Regions from separate parts of the Aerococcus vaginalis genome, predicted to be linked through region 2. Evidence: riboswitches for the same ligand, from Rfam matches in the RefSeq annotation. Region 2 holds a riboswitch; each other region holds the start of a gene.
The links. Region 2 has a riboswitch for thiamine pyrophosphate ahead of ACWOEX_RS02945 (ABC transporter permease). Riboswitches for the same ligand answer to the same signal wherever they lie in the genome.

Region 1: another riboswitch for thiamine pyrophosphate. It lies ahead of thiT (energy-coupled thiamine transporter ThiT); the one in region 2 lies ahead of ACWOEX_RS02945 (ABC transporter permease).
Region 3: another riboswitch for thiamine pyrophosphate. It lies ahead of tenA (thiaminase II); the one in region 2 lies ahead of ACWOEX_RS02945 (ABC transporter permease).

Annotation. Positions count from the first base shown of each region.
Region 1 covers NZ_JBSMYC010000003.1:176,082-181,565, reverse strand. The annotation lists gene ACWOEX_RS04890 (NADPH-dependent FMN reductase) at 74-610, shown strand; gene ACWOEX_RS04885 (NADPH-dependent FMN reductase) at 893-1,429, shown strand; gene ACWOEX_RS04880 (hypothetical protein) at 1,597-1,980, shown strand; gene ACWOEX_RS04875 (aldose 1-epimerase family protein) at 2,291-3,169, opposite strand; gene thiT (energy-coupled thiamine transporter ThiT) at 3,350-3,913, opposite strand; TPP riboswitch at 3,986-4,074, opposite strand; gene ACWOEX_RS04865 (aspartate carbamoyltransferase catalytic subunit) at 4,396-5,331, shown strand; gene ACWOEX_RS04860 (dihydroorotase) at 5,363-5,484, shown strand, end outside.
Region 2 covers NZ_JBSMYC010000002.1:147,248-152,731, forward strand. The annotation lists gene ACWOEX_RS02925 (PTS system mannose/fructose/sorbose family transporter subunit IID) at 1-542, opposite strand, end outside; gene ACWOEX_RS02930 (PTS mannose/fructose/sorbose transporter subunit IIC) at 554-1,366, opposite strand; gene ACWOEX_RS02935 (PTS sugar transporter subunit IIB) at 1,382-2,392, opposite strand; gene ACWOEX_RS02940 (Gfo/Idh/MocA family protein) at 2,577-3,533, shown strand; TPP riboswitch at 3,609-3,713, shown strand; gene ACWOEX_RS02945 (ABC transporter permease) at 3,783-4,541, shown strand; gene ACWOEX_RS02950 (ABC transporter substrate-binding protein) at 4,547-5,484, shown strand, end outside.
Region 3 covers NZ_JBSMYC010000003.1:213,821-219,304, reverse strand. The annotation lists gene ACWOEX_RS05065 (D-serine ammonia-lyase) at 1-221, opposite strand, end outside; gene ACWOEX_RS05060 (PTS sugar transporter subunit IIC) at 342-1,370, opposite strand; gene ACWOEX_RS05055 (pyridoxamine kinase) at 1,624-2,475, opposite strand; gene ACWOEX_RS05050 (helix-turn-helix transcriptional regulator) at 2,511-3,212, opposite strand; gene tenA (thiaminase II) at 3,380-4,063, opposite strand; TPP riboswitch at 4,188-4,288, opposite strand; gene serS (serine--tRNA ligase) at 4,655-5,484, shown strand, end outside.

The sequences.
Region 1 (5,484 bases), on a different contig from region 2:
TGTGTACCATATAATGGTTGATTACTGAAAAAAAGTAAGTAAAACATTGAAATCAAAAAAGGAGTTTTGATTAATGAAATTTGGAGTAATCGTTGGTTCTTTACGTAAAGATTCATTCTCTGAAGGTGTTGCTAAGGGAATCATCGCTGGTTTACCAGAAGACGCTGAAGTAGAATTCATCGGCATTGACATGCCACTTTACAACGAGGACTTCGACGAACAGGACATCCCTGAATACAACGTTTTCCATGAAAAAGTTTCAGAAAAGGATGCCATCATTTTCGTTACGCCAGAACACAACCGTATGGTACCAGCTGCGTTGAAGAACGCTTTGGACGTTGGTACTCGTCCATGGGGCCAAAATGTTTGGGCTGGTAAACCTGCATTGATCGCTTCTCAATCCACCTCTCCAATGGGTGGTATGGCTGCTAACTACGCAGTTCGTCAAGCATTGGTATACTTGGACATGCAACCAATGCAACAACCAGAATTGTTCATCAACTCTTCTAACGCATTGAACGAAGACGGAACAGTTAGCGAAGGCTCTGTTGACTTCTTGAAGGACGCAGGTAAAGGCTTCTACGACTTCGCTAAGAAATTTGTTGGCTAATTTCAATTAGACCACACTCATAATATTTTCCAACATCCGCTGATGATTCGGCGGGTGTTTTTTTGTCCTTAAGTGCGAAAGTCGTTCGCGTTAATGAAAGATCCCGCCCTCCATTTAATTGTTCACAAACACCTTGAAATAGTCGCTACAAACCGCATGATATCGCCGATAAATAAAAAGTGAAAAAATATAGGACTTTTCCCTTTACATACTTACTAAAAACATGCACTATATAAAAGTAATCAAGAGAGTAAAAAACATAAGTAAAGGAGTTTTTGACTAATGAAATTTGGAGTAATCGTAGGTTCTTTACATAAGAATTCATCCTCTGAAGGTGTTGCTAAGGGAATCGTTGCCGGTTTGCCAGAAGATGCTGAAGTAGAATTCATCGACATTGACATGCCGCTCTACAACCAGGACTTCGACGAACAGGACATTCCTGAATACAACAAATTCCGTGAAACAGTTGCTGCTCAGGACGCAATCATCTTCGTAACACCTGAACACAACCGTATGATCTCAGCTGCTATGAAGAACGCTTTGGACGTTGGTAGTCGTCCATTGGGTCAGAACGTATGGGACGGTAAACCAGCATTGATAGTTTCCCAATCATCAGGTGCTATGGGTGGTATGGCTGCTAACCACGCTGTTCGTCAAGCATTGGTATTCTTGAACATGCAACCAATGCAACAACCAGAATTGTACGTTAACTCTTCTAACGCATTGAACGAAGACGGTACCGTTAACGAAGGTTCTGTAGAATACTTGAACAATGCTGCTCACGCATTCTACGACTTCGCGAAGAAAATTGTCGGCTAATTCCTTTCTAATAGAGCCAAACTCATAATATTTTCAAGCACCCGCTGATGATTCGGCGGGTGTTTTTTTGTGTTGATATCACATTTGAATGAAAGACGTGTGCTTGTTACGATTGATATGTAAGCGGAAATAAAAACGTAGTTATTAATTTTGGGGTGACTACAAAGATGATTGAAAAAATATATCGCCCATGGGTTATGATGCTGTCTCTTATGGTATTAATTGGCTGTGCGGTGATGGTTAGACTTGCTGGTATATCTTTTCGGGAATGGGTATCTTCTCAGCTAATTATTTATATAACTTATGAAATTTATCTTTACAGATATCTCCAATACCATTGGGAACATCATAGAAAATATCAAAATGACAGTCAATCAATGTGGATTTTGGTGATATCTCATGTGGTATTGATTGGCTGTGCCGTGATGACTAAACTAGTTGGAATATCTTTTGTGGAATGGATATCTTTGCAGTTAATTCCTATTATACTTTATGGAATTTATTTCTATAGATATATTCAATACCATTGGGAGAAACACAGAAACAAGTGATAGACAATCGATCATATTCATATTTCGAGCGCTGACTGATTGAAGGTCAGTGCTTTTTTATGTTAAGTAACTGTTATGATCAATAATATGATGTATACTAGAATAATAAAAATACAGTGAGTAGGTACATTGTATTGGCAGACAGAGCCCTTAATCTGTTCGTTGGTCTTGATAAGCGACGAAGTCTTATCCATGCCTAAGCCTCGCTCTTATAGCGAGGTTTTTTATATCATTGAATAATTATTTGACTCATACAAAAAAACGCCTCCGCTAGTGGGAAACGTTTCATTCATTTTAGATATGATTCAGATTAAAAAGGTTCGAGAATATATTCAGCATCGAATGTTTCACCGGCAGCTAAGGTTTGGTTGCCGGCTTTTTGTGCGAAGTCGTGGTTACCGTTCGCGATGTCTGGGAGGCCGAACCATGGCTCGATGCAGACGAAGGTGGCGTCGGTTGGGTACGGACTCCAGATGCCGACGTATGGGAAGCCGTTCGTGTCGAGTTTGATGCCGTGCGTGCGGTCGCTGTTTTCCAAGCCGACTTTGACAGCTTTGTCGCCGAGTTCGAATAATTGTAGACCGTCCTTGAACTGTTCGCGCGTCAACATGCCGTCTTCCAAGTTAACCTGTTTCCCTGTCGTGTCGTGGATGAAGTTCCCTTCGCCGATGCCGTATTCAGTCACCTCATCGTGTGCACTGAAGGTTAATTGGTAGTCATTAAATGTTTCACCTGGCGCGAGCGGGACGTTGAAGGCAGGGTGGGCACCGATGGAGAAGTGCATGTCCCCATCATTCGTGTTCTTCACGCTGTATTTCACGCGCAGTTTATCGCCGTCCAACTGGTAACCGATACGGAGTTCGAAGTGGTACGGGAAGATTTTGAGTGTTTCGTCATTTTCTGTCAGTAAGAAAGTGATCGCGTCATCCGTCACTTCTTCCGCTTCAAAGAGACTGTGGCGTGCGAAACCGTGCTGTTTGGAGTCGTAGCGCGTACCGTCGATTTCCATGTAGTCATCTTCCAAACGGCCACAGTGTGGGAATAACGTTGGTGTCTGCCAGCCCCAGAAATCTGGGAATCCTTGGAAAATATATTCAAAATTGGCATCGTTACGGCGCAAACTCTGAAGCTGAGCTGCGTTCGTTGATGCATTAATGGTTAAATGTTCGTTGTGCAATAGATAGTCCATAGTGAGCCTCTCTTTCAATATGTGATATTACTGACAACTAGTATACCTTGTGTTTTATTGTTTGCAAAGGTGAGTAATCCTACAAAAGCACACAAAAAGCGTTCCCAAAGCACGATGCTCAAGGAACGCTTTTCATCTGCCTTCGCCTGTCAAAAAGGAAATGTGAAAAGTTAAAGGCGATTATTTTTTATCAGTGATAAGGCGAGGGGCAGCTAATAAGATTAAGAAAATAGCAATGAAACCGATGAACCACGTCGCAATCCCGCTCGCACCGTTAGTGACGAGTGAGTAGAGCCAAGCGCTCATGCCTTCTGGTGCGAAACTGGCCCAGAAGACCCAGCCGGCGAGGAAGTGGATAAAGTATTCAGCCGCTGCTGCAGCGAATGTCGCGATGCCGGCAGTGATTCCCAACTGCATACGATTGCCGGTTGCTGCGAAGTTCTGTGCACGTGATGCCCAGAACCCTGCGATCCCAGCGAGTAAGTATGCGAATGGGTATTCAATCACGACCTGGAAGATTGTTAAGTAGCTGGCTGTTCCGGTGATAATGCGGAGTAACCCGTACAATAGCCCGGCTACTGCACCGTTGCCCCAGCCACGACGAAGCGCAAACAACCAGAGCGGAATAACCGCCAAACTTGCGCTAAGGCTCGGTGATAATTTGAGTTTGATGAATGATAATAAGAATGCCAACACACCGGTTAACGCAATCTCCGTCAGTTCACGAATACGTGAATTTCCCATGATAATACCTCCTAAAAATAAACCAATAAAAAATGCTTCCGCGTCTAGCGCAGAAGCAACGAAAAGAATTGGTGTTATCTTTCGTCACTTCCTTTCGCTAGCACAATCTAGATCAAGTTCAAAGGGTACATCTCAGCTTCACAGCGCCCCTAGTGATATGAAAAGGGAATCATCTTTCGTGTCTATAATAACGCAAATTTGTGAAGTGTCAACTCAAGGGGGTTGAATAAGAAAAAATACTAAATTTACATTTGACATCTTTTTTTCAAAAACATACAATACCAACAGAAATTCGAATCAGGCAAATTTTAATTCTGTCCAGAGAGGCACGAAAAGTTTGCGAATCACGTTTGAACTCTGAGGGTAGTGTATACATTCAGTCTACCCGTCTATACAAACAGAGGAATGACTGCAGCAAATTTTCGGTCTGATAAACCTGGACATTCGTGTTCAGGTTTTTTTGTTTGTTATAGGAGGTTTTTATGGAGAGTTCAGCATTTGCATTGCGTAATATCGTTACTGTTAAGGAGTTACCAAACGAACAGGTTTTAGACTTGATCAAGTCGGGACAAGCGTTCAAGCGCGGTCAGAAGGCCGATTTGGAGGAACGCGCACGTTTTGCGACAAATATGTTCTTTGAAGATTCGACGCGTACGCACACGAGTTTCGCAGTGGCTGAAGGTCGTTTAGGGATGAATGTGATTGAAATGAGTCCGGAACACAGCTCATTGAAGAAGGGTGAAACGCTATCGGATACATTCCTCACGTTGGATGCGTTGGGCGTTGATACGTTGGTCGTTCGTCACGGTGAAGTGGACTACTACCGACCATTATTGGAATTACAGGAAGCGTCTGACTTAAACATTCACTTGATCAACGGTGGTGACGGCAGTGGTCAGCACCCAAGTCAATGTTTGTTGGACTTGATGACGATTTACGAAGAATTTAACCACTTTGACGGATTGAAAGTCGCGATCGTTGGTGACTTGAAACACTCTCGTGTCGCTCGCAGTAATGCGCAGTTATTGACGCAGTTGGGTGCGGAAGTGTACTTCTCTGGTCCGGATTACTGGTACGAAGACAGCTACAGCCAGTACGGGCCATACGTTGCGATGGATGATATTACTGAAAAAGTCGATGTCATGATGTTGCTTCGCGTACAACACGAACGTCACGATGCGAATTCAGACAGTGAACGCTCCTTCAGTAAGGAAGAATATCACGAAAAATACGGCATTAACGAAGCGCGTTACGCACGCATGAAAGATAGCGCAATTATTTGCCACCCAGGCCCAATCAACCGCGATGTGGAATTCGCGTCTTCCCTCGTTCAAGCACCGAAATCACGCTACGTGCAACAGATGCACAACGGCGTATTCATGCGTATGGCGATGCTCGAAGCTGTGATGCATGACTAATCAAACAATTTATTAGAGAAAAGGAGCGACTATGCGCACGTTGATTACACACGGTGACGTCTATTACGATCACCGCATTCAGAAATTAGATATTGTCGTTGAAGATACCAAAATTTTAGCGGTCGGTGAAACGTTGAATGGCGTGATTCCATG
Region 2 (5,484 bases):
CCACCGCTCAAGTCTTCGGTAATGCTTTCCCCTTGGCGGTACGCGAATTCCTGCGTGTACCACATGAAGCTGATACGGATCAGGTTCCAGAGCACAAAGAATAATAATGGCCCGAGCATACTCTGCGAGAGTGCGAGTGATGCGGCAAAGGCACCGATAACCGGACGGATCGTTCCCCAGAAGATTGGATCACCGACACCGGCTAACGGTCCCATCATACCGACCTTCACACTGTTGATCGTTGCATCGTCGATCGGGGTACCGTTCGCTTTTTCTTCTTCGAATGCCATCACGACACCGAGGATCGGTGCTTCAAGGTATGGATGACAGTTGAAGAACTCCAAGTGACGTTGGAGTGATTGTTTGTATTCTTCAGGATCTTTGTAGAGTTTCTTGAGTAAAGGCAACATCACGTAGGCCATACCAACGTTGTGCATACGTTCGAAGTTCCAGCAAGCCTGGATAAAGGTGAGTCGCCAGCTAATGTATAAGCGATCGCGTTTTGAGATTGTTACGCGTGGTTCTGCAGTTTGTTCACTCATCGCTGTACCTCCTATTCGTAGTCTTCGAGAATGGCATCGAGCGCGTCATCGACGGTTCCACCGCCGCCACCTGAGCCACCGTTTTGGTTATTTTTGTTGAATTGTGGAGCGAGCTGGATGTAGACGATCGCGAGGACCAACCCGATAATACCCATCGCTACCAAGTTCAAGGATGAAATGGCAGAAAGCGCAAAACCGAGGAAGAAGAACGGCCAGTTTTCACGGGTCGCCATCATGTTGATGACCATCGCGTAACCGACTGCAACGATCATCCCACCACCGACGTTCAATCCACCAGTCAACCATTCTGGAATGGATTGGAGGGCGTTAGTGACGACGTCAGTTGGTACGGCCAATACCGCAAGTGCTGGCAAGGCGATACGCATTCCTTGCATGAACAGTCCGGTGTAAGTTGCGACAACGACCCCGCGTGCGGAACCTGATTCAGCGGATTTGTCGGCGTAGTGACCGAGACCCACTGTTAAGGTACGAACGAAGATCGTCAACAACTGTCCGGCAATCGCTAATGGAATCGCGAGCGCAATCCCTTCGCTGATGTCGGCACCTTTGATGGTTACCAAGATGGAAGAAACGACACCGGCTAAGGCGGTATCTGGTGATGCAGCAGCACCGATATTCATCCATCCTAAAACGATCAGCTGCATTTGCCCACCGAGGAGTAATCCTTCAACGGGGTGTCCAGTCACGATACCGATCAAGGTACAAGTGATGATCGGTTGGTGAAGCTGGAACTGGTCGAGGATACTTCCGAAACCGGCAAAGAGGGCAACAATGAAAACAAGTAAATAACTAATAGCTGTCATGAGTTTTCCCTTTCCCTATGATTTCATTTCGTCGAGTATCTTTTTGAAGTCGCGCGGTTTGTCGTTCGGCACGGGTTGTGCGTAGAATTCGACACCATACTCATTCATCATGGTGCGGAAATCTTCGACATCCTGAGCATCGACAGAGACCGTGTTCGTGAGCATTGTTTTCCCGTTCGAGTGCGCCATCGAACCGACGTTCACACGTTTCAGTTCCACGCCGGCTTTCAAGGCAGCGAGCACGTCTTGCGGGGTTTCGAACAACAGCAAGGCGCGGGTGGTTCCGAAACGAGGATCCTTGTCGATTTCTGCAAATTTGCTGATCGGGATCACGTTTGAATACATCCCAGCCGGTGCCGCCTGACTGATCAAGGCTTTACGCATCTTGTCGTGTGCGACACTGTCGGAAACCACGATGATACGGTTCGGATTAGTGGCTTTCGCCCACCCAGTAGCGACCTGACCGTGCAAGAGACGCGTATCGATACGTGCGAGGACGTATTCGATCTTCCCGTCGCCGAGAACCGTGCCTTCTGGGATCATCCCGTTTGAAGCTACGGCTTTCGCATCAGTCGCATGTTCATCCGTTTTTTCTTCTGAAGCTACTGGTGCGGTATCCTTCTGCAGTGCTTCTGGGCGGACTTTGACACCTTCAGCAGCTGGTTTCAGGATGTTTTCTGCGATCTCATGTGCCGATTCACTCGCAAAACGTTGACCGAGTGCTTCGACCAACATCGGGAGGTTTAACCCCGTCACCATTGCGAAATTGTCCGGATGTTCCTCGAATAGGAGGTTCGCCTGATTGAACGGTGAGCCACCCCACAAATCGATCAAAAACAAAATCTCTTGGGTATCGCCGCCAAGTTTGTCGATAGCTTCCAAGAGATGCGCCCGCAAGTCTTCCGGACCTTCGTCGGGCTGGAAGGTAACTGCCTCCAATTGTTCTTGCGCTCCGAAGATCATTTCACCCGACTGTTTGATGCCGGCTGCGAAATCCCCGTGACTAGCAAGAATAATGCCTACCATAATATTCCCTCCTTGTAATTTTTTTTGACGCTCACAGGCTTGGGTAGTCCTGTAGAACGACTACACATTCACTATAGCAGACCGAGTTTCATCAGGGTGAGACTATGAAAATGAGTAATACCATATTATAATGGAAACGGTTGTTTGAAGAAAGGGGACGATTAAAATTTTAAAATTAGGAACTATCGGCACGAGCTGGATCACGGAATCCTTCATTAATGCCGCACTCGAAACAGGCCACTATGAACTGACATGGGTCTACAGCCGTCATGCGGATCATGCCGAACCGCTTGCAGCTCTCGGTGAAAATGCTAAAGTGACGACGGACCGCGAAGCCTTTTACAATGTAGATGATATCGATGTGATTTACGTCGCTGGACCGAACGCCTTGCACTTTCAACAGGCAAAACAGGCGCTCGAACACGGCAAGTCCGTCATCGTCGAAAAACCGATCGTGCAGTCTGCTGAGGAACTCAAAGAATTAGAAGCTATCGCAGCGGATAAAGGGCTCATTGTGGTTGAAGCCGCACGCCACGTCTTCGAACCGAATTTCAAGACAGTTAGAGAATACATCCACAAACATCGCGCGGACTTATCCGGGGCGGAACTCCACTACGGACAGTACTCGTCCAAATTCGACAGCTACTTGAACGGAGACAATCCGAACGTCTTTACTAAAGAATTCGCGGGTGGTGCGTTGAACGACCTCGGTGTCTACCTCGTCTATGCAGCGATCGCCTGGTTTGGTGAACCGACCGACGCGCACTACTTCCCACAGAAATTGGCGAGTGGTGTCGACGGCTCGGGAATGATCGTTTTAGGCTACGGCGATTTCAGCGTCTACCTACACGTCTCAAAACAGTACAACGATGAACAGCCGAGCGAGATCTACTTTGGCAAGCACACGCTGTCGTTGGACGGTATTCAGATGATTTCACGTGCGGAGCTGTTGGACGATGAAGCGGATGCGATCAGTGTCGAACCTGTCGATCAGGCGGCGTTATCCTTTGAAGCAGAAGAATTCGCACACTACATCATGCACGAAGACGACTACAAGACCGCGCACTGCGAACATCACCAGTTGATGCAGGCGGTTGTTCGCGTGATGGATCAGTTGCGTCCGGCTGTGTTTGGTGAGTAGTCGCAGACATAAAAATTGAGGATATTAACCAAAAGTGCTAGACTTTCAGTGAAAGTGTAACGCTTTCGTCATATGTGAATATGCAAGGGGAGTTCGTTCGGCGAACTGAGAGTGGATAGGATCCTGACCCTCGAACCTGATTTGGGTGATACCAACGTAGGAATGCACAAAGGCGATAATGGCGCAGTGGGGCTTCCTGCTGCGCTTTTTTATATGCTTTTGGAAATATAGACGAAAGGAGGCGGTTCAATGCGCAAAGCTTACTATCCGATCATTAGTTTTCTCATCGTGATCATTATTTGGCAGGTGGCGGTGACCGTATTCGGGACACCGAGTTATATCCTGCCGAGTCCACTCGCCGTCATTCGCGTCTGGTTCAATGAAATGCCGACGCTCGTTCCACATATGCTCGTGACGTTAATGGAATCGGTGATCGGTTTAGTGCTCGCAGCGACCTTTGCGTTCGTGATCGCGTTGTTGATGGATTACTGGCAGTTAATTTACCGCTCGGTCTATACGATGTTAGTGATCTCTCAGACCCTACCGATGATGGTTATCGGGCCACTGCTCACGCTCTGGTTCGGCTTCGGGTGGACACCGAAGATCATCCTCGTGATTTTGATGAGTTTCTTCTCCATCGTCGTGAACTTCACGCAGGGACTCAAAAGTGTGCCTGACGAACAGATGACGTTGATGCGGACGATGGGGGCGAGTGAGCGTCAGATCTATCGACTGATCAAGATTCCGATGGCGATGGATAATTTCTTCGCCGGACTGCAGATTGCGGCGACCTATGCGGCGGGTGGTGCGATCATCGGGGAATGGTTGAACGCCAAATCTGGTCTCGGTTACTACATGATCCGCGCGAACAGCGGGTACCAGATCAGCCGTGTCTTTGCGGCAATCATCTGGGTGGTGATCCTGAGTCTCAGTCTCACCGGCGTCACGATCCTTTTGCGAAAAATGTACCACCATTATTTATACAGACGAAACAGCACGAAAGGATGATATTCATGCATTTCTGGCAAAAAGCGAAGCGCCTCATGTTGGTACTCGGGGCGATGATCCTACTCGTTGCCTGTGGAAATCAACAGGCGGGCGATACGGAGAGTGCGCAATCCGACAACAATGATGCAGCAGAGGAAATCACCGTGATTTTGGATTACGTGCCGAATACGAACCACACGGGCCTCTACGTAGCGATGGACAAAGGCTATTTTGATGACGTAGGCATTAAGGTGAACGTGATCGAGCCGGGCGATGGTCAGACGAGTACCGGGATTGTCGGTGCGGGCCGTGCGCAATTCGGCTACAGTATCCAGGAAGATGTGACGTATGCCCACCAAGGCGATGATCAGATTCCAGTCACTGCACTCGCAGCGATTATCGAACACAACACGTCTGGTTTCTACTCCTTAGCGAGCGAAAACATCACCTCACCGAAAGACTTCGAAGGTAAAGTTTACGGTGGTTGGCAGGCGCCGACTGAGGAAGCGATTATCAGAGCTGTGATGACAGAAGCAGGTGCCAACTTCGACAAGCTCACCATGGTCGGCGATACCGGTAACGGCGCTGAAGATCTCGGTCAGGACATCGACATTAAATGGTTCTTCCAAGGTTGGGATGGCGTCTTTGCGGAACAGCAGGGGATTGACTTAAACGCCATTATGGTGCGTGAGTTGAACGAAAACTTGGACTACTACACACCGTTGATTATCGGTAATGACGCATTTGTTCAGGATAACCCCAAACTCACCAAGAACTTTATCCAAGCCTTAAAACACGGGTACCAAGACGCGATAGCTAATCCTGAAGAAGCGACTGATATCTTGATCAATTACACGGAAGGGATGGAAAGAGACGACCTCCTCGCTTCGCAGGAATACTTGAGCAATGTCTATGCGTCCGATCCTGAACAGTGGGGGCACATGGAAGCTGACAGATGGGATAA
Region 3 (5,484 bases), on a different contig from region 2:
TCAGCTTCGACAGTGTCTTCGAAGTTGTCGCGAATGAACGGACGGAAACGTTCCAAACGTTCTTCAGCGTCTTTGATGTCTAAGTAAGTGTAGTCAACAACATCTTTGGCATCGATGAAGTTAGGACGTTTGTCGTTGATCCAGAATACAGGATCAAGGTTCATAACGTCGTTAATAATTGGCGATTTTTCAATGTATTTCTGTGTGTCAATAGAAGACATTAAAATTCATCCTTTCGTCTAATAATACGTGACATGGTTAGAGTAGGTATGGCATATTGTGTAACTGCTTTCCTACAATCACCCCCATTAAAGATAACGTTTTTATAGTTGTTTAACAAGTTATTTAGTTGATGGTTCTTTTCTCAATTCTGCAGCAGTCACAATCTTGCTGTTTTTGAAAATCAAAGAGAATACCCATCCGACAGTGACGGCAATAATCACACAGCCGACAGCGGCAATAATGACTTTGATCGCAGGGTTGTATGCGAACATGACAGCGAGCCCTGCAAACGGTGTTGCCGTACTTGAGGCGAAGTTTTGTAAACCGTAAAGTGCGATAAAGATACCACACAATGCACCGGATACCGCATTAGCACCGTACATAATAATCGGATTAGCTGACGTTAAGTCGACCTGCGTCTTTGGTTCGATAAATACCGCAAAGGTTTCACGGTTGGTACCGAATTTGAGACGGTGGAAGACCACCAAGTTCAACCAAGATGATCCCCAAATGGCCATTGTGGTCACACCCATCGGAATATCAACGAGCCCGAGCATCGCGGAGATGGCCATGGAACTGATTGGTGATGAACCGATAACGGACATCACGGCACCAATCACCGCTCCCATCAAAATCGTATTACTCTGTGCCGATGCGGTAATCGTGTTACCGATTTGGCTCAGTGTTGCATCGATAAGCGGGGTGCTGACCATCGCAATCGAGCGAGAAAGTGGCGCAACGACGATAATCATCGCGATCAAGTCGATACCTTCTGGCAACTTCTTAGCGATCCATTTAATCACGAACGCGGTGATGTAACCAGCGACTAGTCCAGGAACGATCCCGAAACCGTACACTGCGGCACCGGTTAACATGGCGTAAACTGGTGAAGCACCGATCGCTGAAGCCACCAATGCGGCCGTCGCGGTCCCACCGAGTTGTCCAGCAGCGTCCCCTAATTCAGTAAGGAACGGGATGTTAAAGACGTTACCAGCGAATGATGAGAGGAAGGCCTCGACCAGTAACGTGGCACAGGCAGCATCTGCGAAACCAGACATCGCCTTTGCCCCGTATGGTGCCTTGTAGGTAAATAGGGTAAACAGTCCAAGTACTAGGATGAGTAACCCGATACTAAATAAAAAATCCATGCGTGGGAGTAGCCTCCTTTCGGATAACAGATAAATGAGATAAAAACATCTCATTTACTAATAATTTATCAACAACGTCATTATAAAATCGTTTTCATGGCATGTCAACAATTATTATGCAAATAATAAAAATTTATCAGATGAGTTATAAAAACGTTGTCGTATCAACATTTAAAGGGGATACAAAATATTAAAAAAGCAGGTGTATCTGGCATACACCTGCTAATATTGAAGGATATTTAAGAATTAAATATTAAGCATGTAAGTTGCGAACGAACTGTGAGAGGTCACCAAGTGATTTTTCGAAGTCGAGACCGTCGCGCATCATGTTCGGGTTGTCGAGTGAATCTTCGATCATCTGAGGCAACGTCTTCACGGCGATTTCAGTAGCTTCCTTGAGTGACGCGCCGTTCACATGCGCACCGACTGCGATACTACCGAAGATATCACCGGTACCGTGGAAACTACCGCCGACGAGACGATCTTTGATGACGCCTTGTTCACCGGTTTCAGCGTCGTAGTAGAAAGCGCCCGTTTGATCGTTAGCGTCTTTACCACTACCCGTTAGGATGAGCGCGGTTTTTGACTTCTGGTTGATCTCTTCGATTAAGGATTCGACATGTTCGAGTCCTTCTTCCCCTTCAGTATAAGGAATATCATAGATGAAAGAAGCCTCCGTCTGGTTTGGCATGATCACATCGGCGGTTTCACAGAGCGTGCGCATCGCTTTAGCGTAAGCTTCGTCGAAGGCAGGATAGAATTCACCGTTATCAGCCATGACAGGATCGAGGTAGAATTTACCGTCATCTGTCAATAATTCTGGAATCGTTTCGTTCAAGTATTCGATCTGGTCGATACTACCGAGGTAGCCGACATAAGCAGCGTCGAACTTGAGATCTAAAGATTTCCAGTGTTCAACGATTTTTTTCATTTCTTCGTTTAAGTTCAAGAACGTGTAGTCCTCGAAGCCAGAAGTATGGGTGGAGAGTAGGGAGGTGGGTAATAACACACCGCTCAATTCCATACTACTGATAATCGGCATCGCAACCGTTGTTGAACATTTACCAAAGCATGAGATATCGTGGACAATTAGGACTTTTTTCATCGTTTAGTACTCCTTCTAAAATGATTAATACTTAACTAGTGTTCGTCGATCTGTCTTTGTTCCTCGCGCTTGATTTCTGAAAGGTAGCGGTAGACGCTCGGATCAGAAATGTTCAGCGTGCTGGCGACTTTCGGAATCGCACCTTTGATTTGGAAGATCCCTTTGCGTTTTAATTCGCGAATCAACGTCATTTTGTCGTTCTTCTTGAAGACACCGGAATGCGTCATATTCGCTTCGACATCGCGGACGGTACGGTGAATAATATCGGTGATATCGCTCGTGAGCACTTCAACCTCGTTTTCTTCACTCTTGCCGTCATAAGGTCTGAATTCACAGACGACGTTTTGGCTGCCTGGAATTAAATCGAGCAGGTTATTCACGAGGTCGCGCGCACGATAACGATCCGTGTTAATACACAGCATACCGAGCAGCTGGTTGTCTTCTTTGATGAAGAAGGTTGATCCGACCAGCTTGCGATCGTCATCGGTAACTACAGAATAATGCATGTCGTAGTCATTATCGAGATAGGCCTTATTTTCAATCTGTCTGAGACCGTAATTCGTCATGGGTGAGTTGACGGTTCGATGACTGATATGACCATTGATAATCTTATCAATATAGAAACCGTCCTTACCACCGTTGACATGAAGCACAATTTCATAGTGTTCACCAAGGATTTCCGCGAGAAAATCCATCAACATTCGATACGATGCGATGACTGGGTGCGATGACATCATGCCTCCTCCTTTCTGTACATGTAAACGCTATAATAACTTATTATCATCATTATAGATCGTTTTTCTCAAAAGTCAATCGTTTTGAGTAAAATTGTCAGAAAATTAATGAATTTAATGTACAAAAGTTAGGAAAAAGTGAGGCGTCGCACGGTTATTTTATTGTGAAATTAGTAGTCGCCGCGTTCAAATAAGAAACGTTCGTCGCTCGTCGCCATATTAAAGAATTGACGTTCGAACTCACAATTCTTGTAGAAGTTGTGTTTGATAACTTTGAGTTCGGCCTCGGATTTAGTTTCGCCAGCATCGTTTAGTACGCGCTGGAATAAATTTTTGACGTCCATGAAAGGCTCGTTGTAGAAGTCGACCCACCCCTTGAGAGAATTATCGTAGGTGAGGTTTTCGTTCTCTGCAATGAGGTCTGCTAGACGGAAGTAAACGTAAGGGCAGGCTGCCATCGTACTGAGTCCGAAGACAGGATCGGAATAGCGATAGGCGTTGTAGTACATATGCTTCACGTAATGATCGTCAGTCGGATACCATTCCTCATCGTCAATGACCGTTTGATAATCTACTTCAAGATAGTCGGCAAGAATCTGATGTGCACCGTTCGTTTCATTTAATACTGAGTCAACGAGGCGATAGAAATCACATTTCGTCTCAATATCCTCCACCTTCGTCATGAGTAGACCGTACAGGTTAGCAAATTCTTTGAGGTATTTACTGTCAGCACGTAGATAGCGATGGACAGCTTCCTTATCGAGATTACCGTTGATTACTCCTTGGATAAAATCTTCGTGATAGATCTTCTGAATCAATGGTTCGACACGATGATAGAGTTCGTCAGTTAACATCCAAACAAATCCTTTCTATATGACAGTGACGTGATCGCCATACAAAAAAGCGCACACCTATCATCCGAGCGTGCGCGCATATTGATATCTTGTATTTTAGGTAGACGCAATGCCTATGTCCACCTAAATACGGATACCACTTCCATCCGCCAGTATTACCCGTATCATGTATTAGGGGACAGGTTGTTAACCATCTCAGCACAAAAAGCGCCCCCAGTGGCTCATTTGTATGTATCCCCACTGTAGTTAACGCTTACTTGAATGTCAATTATGAACATTTGTGTATTTTGTTGTTGACAATAGAAATATTTTGTATATAATGACGTTAAAACTTGATTGTGACTAGTAATTACCTGATTGACAGTGACAGAGACAGCGCGGTTGGTGTGAGCGTTGGTCTAGGGTAGTGAATCCACACAATATCACGCGTACGAAATAAGTATCGCCGGTGTGTCCGTTATTGCACAGAGAGTTGCAGTCTATGACTGAATGTGGGTGGCACCGCGAACAGAGTCCCTTCGTCCCATTGAGGATGTTTGAGGGGCTCTTTTTTTGTCACTAAATGCTATAGATTTTGATGGAGGGATAGTCATGTTAGATATCAAGAAGATTCGTGAAGATTTCGACGCGATTGCCGAAAAATTGGAAACACGTGGGGTAGAGCGTGCCGAATTGGACAAGATTGTTGAACTCGATGAGAAACGCCGTGCGTTGATTGCTGAAACTGAACAGTTAAAGAAAGAACGTAATGAAGCATCACAACGTATCGGTCAGTTGAAACGTCAAGGTGAAGATGCAGAAGAAGCGGTAACTGCGACACGTGAACTCGGTGACAAGATCAGTGAACTCGACGAACAATTAAAAGCGGTACTCGCGGAGTACAACGATAAGATGGCGCGTATTCCAAACTTGCCACACCCAGATATTCCAATCGGCGAGGATGAAGATGCAAATGAAGAAATCCATCGTCACGGCGATCAGCCACAGTTCGACTTCGAACCAAAAGCGCACTACGAAATCGGTGAAGCACTCGGTATTCTAGACTTTGAAGCGGGTGCCAAGACATCCGGTTCTCGTTTCGTCTTCTACCGTGGCCTCGGTGCACGTTTGGAACGTGCGGTTTACAACTTCTTCCTCGACAACAACGCGGAAGCTGGTTTTATCGAACATATCCCACCATACTTAGTGAACGACAAGACGATGTACGGTACCGGTCAGTTCCCTAAATTCAAGGAAGATGTTTTCCAAATTGAACATGACGACCGCGACTTGACGTTGATTCCAACGGCTGAAGTGCCATTAACGAACTACTATGCTGACGAAATCATTCCAGGCGAAGAATTACCAATCTACTTCACCGCAATGTCTCCAAGTTTCCGTTCTGAAGCAGGATCTGCTGGTCGTGATACGCGTGGATTGAT